DNA from 2 places in the Flaviflagellibacter deserti genome. Region 2 is predicted to be linked to the other one. Evidence: riboswitches for the same ligand, from Rfam matches in the RefSeq annotation. Region 2 holds a riboswitch; the other holds the start of a gene.
What was found. A riboswitch is a leader RNA that binds a small molecule or an ion and turns the genes downstream of it on or off. The one in region 2 is predicted to bind cobalamin.
Positions count from the first base shown of each region.

Region 1: linked by a shared signal. The riboswitch ahead of ACFPFW_RS16940 (TonB-dependent receptor plug domain-containing protein) and the one ahead of metE (5-methyltetrahydropteroyltriglutamate--homocysteine S-methyltransferase) in region 2 are both predicted to bind cobalamin.

Region 1 is NZ_JBHSJF010000008.1:256,876-261,027, reverse strand. Features, by position in the region: gene ACFPFW_RS16940 (TonB-dependent receptor plug domain-containing protein) at 1-1,585, opposite strand, end outside; cobalamin riboswitch at 1,701-1,888, opposite strand; partial or broken gene metH (methionine synthase) at 2,028-4,152, shown strand, end outside.
Region 2 is NZ_JBHSJF010000008.1:31,318-35,469, reverse strand. Features, by position in the region: gene egtD (L-histidine N(alpha)-methyltransferase) at 1-625, opposite strand, end outside; gene egtB (ergothioneine biosynthesis protein EgtB) at 625-1,914, opposite strand; cobalamin riboswitch at 2,074-2,264, shown strand; gene metE (5-methyltetrahydropteroyltriglutamate--homocysteine S-methyltransferase) at 2,369-4,152, shown strand, end outside.

The DNA.
Region 1 (4,152 bases), 230 kb from region 2:
CCACGCCCTGGGCGTCCTCGCCCTGAAGCCAGGTGTACGACGCGCGCAGCGTGAGATTGTCGATCGGCGTTGCCGACAGGCCGAACTCTACGCCGTGAATCTTTGATTCACCCGGCAGATTGACGACGGTGAGGCCCTGAAGCTGGATCAGATCGTCGATCCGCTGGTCGAAATAGGTCACGTTGACGACAAGGTCGTTGCCGAACACCGGCTGGTCGAAGCCGACATCCCAGCCCTTCGCGCCCTCCGGCTTCAGATTCGGATTGGGGATGAAGGTCGGCGTCTGGCCGTAGAGTTCGAACAGGGTCGGGTTCTTGACGCCGGTTCCGTAGGAAGCGCGGAGCTTTGTCCCCGTTTGTTCGACGATATAGGCGCTGGTGATGCGGAAGGTGGTCGCATCCTCAAAGCCGTCGTTGAAGTCGTGACGGACGCTGCCGGTGACGAAGAACTGGTCCCATGCGCCGAGCTTGTATTCACCGACGAGGCCGGTCTGCTCCAGCGACTTGTCGAAGCTCGAAAAGCTGCTCTCGGTCGTCGCCTCGTCCTTCTCGTGATCGGCGGCGAAGGTGAAGGTGTGCGAAAGCTCGCCCGTCTCGGCAAAGACGTTGCTCTGGTAGTCGAACTTGGTCTTCAAGCCGTCGAACTTCGTCGGCGGGAAGCTGTCGTACAGATAGTCGTAGCTATGACCGGTACGGAGCGCGCCGACGATCTGCTGCCAGCGTCCTTCGAACAGATCGAGCTTCGCCTGCGCCCGGCCGTAGAATTCATCGCCGTCGACATCGTTCTTGAAGTCGTAGGCGCCGCTGCCGAACGCCTCGTCGTCGCCTTCGGAGTAATAATCGACGGCGCGGCCGACCACGTCGAACCGGAGATTGTCGGTCGCCTGAAAGCCGAACTTCCCGAAAACGGTCCCGTTATCGTAACCATCCTTCTCGGTATTGCCCCGCCATTCGGAAGCGGCCGAGAAGCCGTCGGTGCGCAGGCCGACGCCGCCGATCAGATAATCGACCCGGTCGGTGCTGCCGCTGATCGAGCCGCCGCCCTCGACCGTGCCCCGGCTGCCGGCTTCGACGAAGACCGAACCGCGCGGTGGACCGTCGCCCCGACGGGTGATGATGTTGATAACGCCGCCGATCGCATCCGAACCATAGAGTGCGCTTTGCGGGCCACGCAGGACTTCGATGCGATCGATGTCCTGGGCCAAAAGATGGGCGAAGTTGAACTCGCTGCCGCCAGCCGGATCGTTGACCTCCATGCCGTCGATCAGGACGAGGGTCTGATTGCCTTCCGAGCCGCGTATGCGGACCTGTGTCAGTCCGCCAGCCGGTCCGACCCGATTCACCGCGACGCCCGGCATGCTTCTGAGCGCGTCCGACACAAGGCGGATCTGCTTCTGCTCCAACTCCTCGCGCGTGATCACAGTAACCGCACTACCCACCTCTTTGGCAGGCGTGTCCGTTCGGTTCGCCGTGACGACGATCGGCTCGAGCTCGATCGGCTTCGCGGGTTCGGGAATCGTTTGTGCGGAAACGGCAGAAACGGTCGCAAGACAGGCGACGGATGCAAGCAGGACAACGCGGGACATCAAGACCTCGGGCGGCGGCGCCAAATGGTGCATCACCGCGAGCGAAGCCTGGGCCGCCGCTCGAACGAGCGGAAGCGGTCAGACAACCATCGGCACACCCCGTCCGACGCTCTCGCGCATGACCATGCTGACGGCAGGTCTCCTGGCTCGCGGGTTGAAAGATCGCGCCGCCTTCCCGGGCGAGCCCAGTGGCATGTGGCGAGACCCAGCCGCTTACAGTTGCGGGGGCAGCCGCGGCTTCGGGCGAACCCACACCGCATTCCCTATTGATCCCCGAAGGGAACCGTCAGGCCCAAGAATTCACAATTTCGCCACAGATGCAAACGCCGCGTTAATCGGCCCGCCGGACTTGATCCTCGGACTTATTGAGGCCAAACCCTTGCGGCACAGGCGAAGAAACGCCATTTTGCGGCCTCGCGTCGCAGCATATGCGGAAATCTTTATGTCTTTACGTGAACAGCGCCGAGCCCTTCTGGACGAACTGGCCCGCACCCGCGTGATCATTCTCGATGGCGCGATGGGCACGATGATCCAGCGACACAAGCTGACCGAGAAGGATTTCCGCGGCACACGCTTCGTCGATCATGAGATCGATCTGCAGGGTAATAACGACCTGCTGACGATCACCCGGCCGGACGTCATCAAGGGCATCCACCGCCAGTATCTCGAAGCCGGCGCCGATATCATCGAGACCAACACCTTCAACTCGACCACAATCTCGCAGGCCGAATACAAGCTCGAACACCTCGCCTACGAGCTGAACTTCGAAGGCGCGCGCCTGGCCCGCGAGGCCGCAGACGAGGTGGCGGAAGAGACCGGCTCTCCGCGCTTCGTTGCCGGCGCGATCGGCCCGACCAGCCGCACTGCCTCGATCTCGCCCGACGTCAACAATCCCGGATATCGCAACGTCACGTTCGACGAGCTGCGCGAAGCCTATCGAGAGGCTGCGCGAGGCCTCATCGAAGGCGGCTCGGACATCCTCATCGTCGAAACGATCTTCGACACGCTGAACGCCAAGGCCGGCTTGTTCGGCGTGCAGGAATTGTTCGACGAGCTCGGTGTCGAATTGCCGATTATGATCTCCGGCACGATCACCGACCTCTCCGGGCGCACACTTTCCGGCCAGACGACGGAAGCATTCTGGAATTCCGTGAAGCATGTGAAGCCGTTTTCGATCGGCCTGAACTGCGCCTTCGGAGCGGACCAGATGCGGCCTTACGTGGCAGAGCTGTCCCGCGTCGCCGACACGCTGGTCTCGGCCTATCCGAACGCCGGCCTACCGAACGAATTCGGCCAGTACGACGAGGAGCCGGAGACGACCGGCGGCCATCTGCACAATTGGGGCAAGGACGGCCTCGTCAATATCGTCGGCGGCTGCTGCGGCACGACGCCCGGCCATATCCGCGCCATCGCCGAGCGCGTCCATGGCCTGTCGCCGCGCGAAATCCCGGTGCGTGACAAAAAGCTTCGCCTGTCCGGACTGGAAGCATTCGAGGCCCAGGCGTGAGCGAGCAGACCGCGAGTTTCATCAATATCGGCGAGCGGACCAACGTCACCGGCTCGGCGAGGTTCAAGAAGCTGATCCTGAACGGCGATTTCGACGCCGCGCTGCAGGTCGCCCGCCAGCAGGTGGAGAGCGGCGCGCAGGTCATCGACATCAACATGGACGAGGCGATGCTGGATTCGGAGGCGGCGATGGTCCGCTTCCTGAACCTGCTCGCCGCCGAGCCGGACATCAGCCGCGTGCCGGTGATGATCGACTCATCCAAATGGTCGGTCATCGAGGCCGGCCTGAAATGCGTCCAGGGCAAGTCGATCGTCAATTCGATCAGCCTCAAGGAAGGCGAGGAGATATTCCTCGAACATGCCCGCAAGATCCTGCGCTATGGCGCGGCGGTCGTGGTCATGGCCTTCGACGAGCAGGGGCAGGCAGACATCGCCAACCGCAAGGTCGAGATCTGCGAACGCTCCTACAAGCTGCTGACCGACGTCGTCGGCTTTCCGCCGGAAGACATCATCTTCGATCCCAATATCTTCGCGATCGCGACCGGCATCGAGGAGCACAACAATTACGCGATCGAGTTCATCGAGGGCACGCGGCGCATCCGCCAGCTTCTGCCCTACGCCCATGTCTCGGGCGGCGTCTCGAACGTCTCGTTCTCGTTCCGGGGCAACGAACCGCTCCGCGCCGCGATTCACAGCGTGTTCCTCTATCACGCGATCCGCGCCGGCATGGACATGGGCATCGTCAACGCCGGTGCCCTGACGCCTTACGACGATATCCCGGCCAATCTGCGCGAACTGGTCGAGGACGTCGTCCTGAACCGCCGTCCTGACGCGACCGACCGCCTGCTCGAAGCCGCCGACCAGTTCAAGGCGGGCGCGGCGAAGGATACGGTCGATCTCTCCTGGCGCGAAAAGCCGGTTCGCGAGCGCATCAGCCATGCACTGGTCCACGGCATCACCGAATTCATCGATGAGGACACCGAGGAAGCTCGGAAGCTTTCGCCCCGGCCACTCGACGTCATTGAAGGTCCGCTGATGGACGGCATGAACGTCGTCGGCGA
Region 2 (4,152 bases):
GCAGAACGGCCGGATCCTTCTTCAGATCGACGCCGACCACGAAGCCAGCGCCCGCGCCGAGCGTGCCGGCGGCCCGGCGCAGGAACGCTTCCGCCTGGTCGGGTGTGAAATTGCCGATGGTCGAGCCGGGGAAGAAGCCGATGCGCCGGCGGCCGGAGATTATGGTCGGTAGCGCGGCGTCCTGTGTGAAGTCCGTCTCGACGGGATGCATCGGCACGTCGGGATAGTCGAGCCGGAGCCGTTCGACGGCCTCGATCATATGTTCGCCCGAAATGTCGATCGGCACATAGGCCGGATGCCTCATTGCACCGAGCAGGAGCCGGACCTTGGTGCTGGAGCCGGAGCCGAATTCGATCAGCGCCGCCTTTTCTCCGGCGAAGGCCGCGATGTCGTCGGCATGGTCGCGCAAAATGCCGATTTCGGTGCGCGTCGGGTAATATTCCGGCAGTTCGCAAATCCGGTCGAACAGCCGCGAACCCTCGGTGTCGTAGAAGTATTTCGCGGGCAGTGTCTTCTGGCGGAGCGTCAGGCCGCGCATCACGTCGTCATAGAAAGCCGAACGGCCCTCGACCGGGGGGAGTGCATCAGGATCGAGCCTGAGCATTGCTGCGAGATCCGGCGACATCACGCATCCTCCGCGAGGCGAAGCCCGGCGAATGGCCAGCGCTGGTGGGGGTAGAAAAAGTTGCGATAGGTCGGACGAATGTGACCGTCAGGTGTCGCGCAGCACCCGCCGCGCAGCACCATCTGGTTCGACATGAACTTGCCGTTGTACTCGCCGATCGCGCCGGGCGCGGGCTTGTAGCCGGGATAGGCGATGTAGGGGCTCGAGGTCCATTCCCAGACATCGCCATACATCTGCGCCGGATGGTCCTGCGACGCAGGCGCGGCAAGCGGACGGAGCGCGCCGGAGCCGACGAAATTACCGGTCTGCGGCAGGTTCCGGGCGGCGATTTCCCATTCGGCTTCGGTCGGGAGGCGCTTCCCCACCCAGCGGGCATAGGCGTCCGCCTCGTAGAACGAGACATGGACGACCGGCGCGTCGGGATCGACGCGGTGCTGGCCGGAGAGCGTCATCGCCTCCCAGCCGTGGCTGGTCTTTTCCCAATAATAGGGCGCCGAGTACTCGCCGTTCTTCACCCGAGCCCAGCCGTCGGCGAGCCAGAGATCCGGGCGCGCATAGCCGCCGTCCTCGATGAAGGCGATCCACTCGGCATTCGTCACCGCGCGCGAGGCGAGGCGGAACGGACGCAGCAGGACTTCGTGGCGCGGGCTCTCGTTGTCGTATGAGAAGCTCTCACCCGTATGGCCGATCTCGAACACCCCGCCCGGATAATCGAACCATTTCAGCGGCTCGGCGGCACGCGCGACCTGCGCCTTCCACGGGCGATAGGCCGGCCTGAGCGGGTTCGCCGCGAACAGGTTCAGGATGTCCATCAGGATCAGTTCCTGGTGCTGCTGCTCATGGTGGATGCCGATCTCGACGATCGGCTCGATCTCCGCCCACAGTCTCTCGTCGGCACCCTGGATCAGATCATCCATGGCGCGTGTGACATGATCGCGATAGTCGGCGACCTCGGCCACGGTCGGACGGGTGATCAGGCCGCGCTCGAAGCGGTTATGCCTAGGGCCGGCGGCCTCGTAATAGGAGTTGAAGAGGAACGGGAACTGCGGATGCACGACCTCATACTTCCTCATGTGCGGCACGAGGAGGAAGGTCTCGAAGAACCAGGAGACATGGGCGAGGTGCCATTTTGTCGGGCTGCAATCCGGCATCGACTGCACGGTCTGGTCTTCCGGCTGCAGACCGCGGGCAAGTTCCTCGCTTTGTGCTCGAACGGTCTGGAAGGCTCGATGGAGTTCGCCCGCCCGCGATCCGCGAGCGGATCGCTGCTCGCCTCGGCTGTCGTTCATACGGATCCCCTTCGTCTGTGCGCGCCTTGAGAGCTTCAACTCTCGGAGGGCCGAGAGGTTCACTTGGGGCCGGAATCGGCAGGCACAAGGCGACCAAGGTCGTTGAGTCTCGATATAAAGAAATCTCTATATCCTTATTGACTAATATCGAGACTCGCGGCATCGTACCGTCACCGTGGTCTGCGGGCGCCTGCCCGTGGCTAAGAGGGAATCCGGTTCAGCGCCGGAGCTGCCCCCGCAACTGTAGGCGGCGAGCTTCTGTCGAATGTGTCACTGCCGCTCGCGGCGGGAAGGCCAGGCAGCAGCCGCGACCCGCGAGCCAGGAGACCTGCCACGGTGAGATAGATGTCCACGGGCGGGGTGTCCCGGCGGGCCCGCTCTGCCCTGCGCGCCGCAAGCTCGCCGGAATGCGTGCCCATGCTCGGCCCCACGCCTCTCAAGTGAGGTTAGCCGCATGTCCATTGTCACCGCGTCGCTCGGATTTCCGCGCATCGGCCCCAGGCGCGAACTGAAATCCGCCCTCGAAAGCTCCTGGTCCGGCAAGACCGACCAGGCCGCGCTCGTCGCCTCCGCGAAAGACATCCGCGCCGCGAACTGGCAGCGGCAGAAGGCGCTGAAGAGCGTCGCGAGCAACGACTTCTCGCTCTACGACCATGTCCTCGACACCTCGGCCATGGTCGGCGCGATCCCGGCGATCTACGGCTGGAAGGGCGGCCCGGTTTCGCTCGACACCTATTTCGCGATGGCGCGCGGTGCGCAGGGCGCGGCGGTCTGCGAGCACGGCCATGTCCACGAGACCGGCAAGGGCGTGCCGGCGATGGAAATGACCAAATGGTTCGATACCAACTACCACTACATCGTTCCCGAATTCGTCCGTGGTCAGGAATTCGCGCTGTCGACCTCCAAGGCGGTCGATGAATTCCGCGAGGCCAAGGCGCTCGGCATCCACACCCGCCCCGTGCTGGTCGGCCCGGTCACCTTCCTGAAGCTCGGCAAGTCGAAGGACGAGACGCTCGTCCCGCTGTCGCTCCTGCCGGGCCTGGTGCCGGTCTATGTCGAGGTGCTGAAGCAGCTCGCGGCCGAAGGCGCGGACTGGGTGCAGATCGACGAGCCGGTCCTCGTGCTCGACCTCGACGATTCCGAGCGCGCGGCGATGTCGCTTGCCTATCAGCACATCGCGGCGGCGCTGCCGTCGTCGCTCAAGGTCCTCGTCGCGACCTATTTCGGCGAACTCGGCGACAATCTCGATCTCGCGCTCGATCTGCCGGTCGCGGGCCTGCATGTCGACCTCAAGCGCGGCGCCGGCCAGATCAACGATGTCCTCGACCGCGCGAGGGGCGACCTCGTTCTGTCGCTCGGTGTCATCGACGGCCGTAATGTCTGGCGCGCCGATCTCGAAGCGGTGCTCGACCAGCTCGAGCCGATCATTGAGGAGCGCGGCGAAGACAAGATCATCGTCTCGGGCTCGTGCTCGTTCCTTCACGTGCCGATCGATCTCGACCAGGAGACGAAGCTCGATTCCGACGTGAAGACCTGGCTCGCCTTCGCGGCGCAGAAGATTGAGGAACTATCGATCCTGGGGCGCGCGCTCGACGGCGGCCGCGCCAGCGTTGTCGAGGAGCTGAAGTCATCGTCCGAGGCCGCGCGTGCCCGCACGAAATCGCCGAAGATCCACGATCCGGCGGTGAAGGCGCGCATGCAGGCGCTGACCCCTGACCACGCGAAGCGCGTCGCCTTCGCCGAGCGCCGCGAGGCCCAGCGCGCGGCGTTCAACCTGCCGGCGTTTCCGACCACGACGATCGGCTCGTTCCCGCAGACCGAAGAGGTTCGCAAGGCGCGCGCCGCCAACGGCAAGGGCGCGCTGTCCGATGCCGACTACGCCGCGTTCCTCCGCAAGGAGACGGAAGCGGCTGTCCGATGGCAGGAGGAGATCGGCCTCGACGTCCTCGTCCACGGTGAGTTCGAACGGAACGACATGGTGCAATATTTCGGCGAGCAGCTCTCCGGCTACGCCTTCACCCAGCATGGCTGGGTGCAGAGCTACGGCTCACGCTATGTCCGCCCGCCGATCATCTTCGGCGACGTCTCGCGTCCCGCGCCGATGTCGGTGGAATGGTCGAGCTACGCCCAGTCGCTGACGAAGCGGCCGATGAAGGGTATGCTCACCGGCCCCGTCACCATGCTGTTCTGGTCGTTCATCCGCGACGACATTCCGCGCTCCGAAACCTGCCGCCAGAT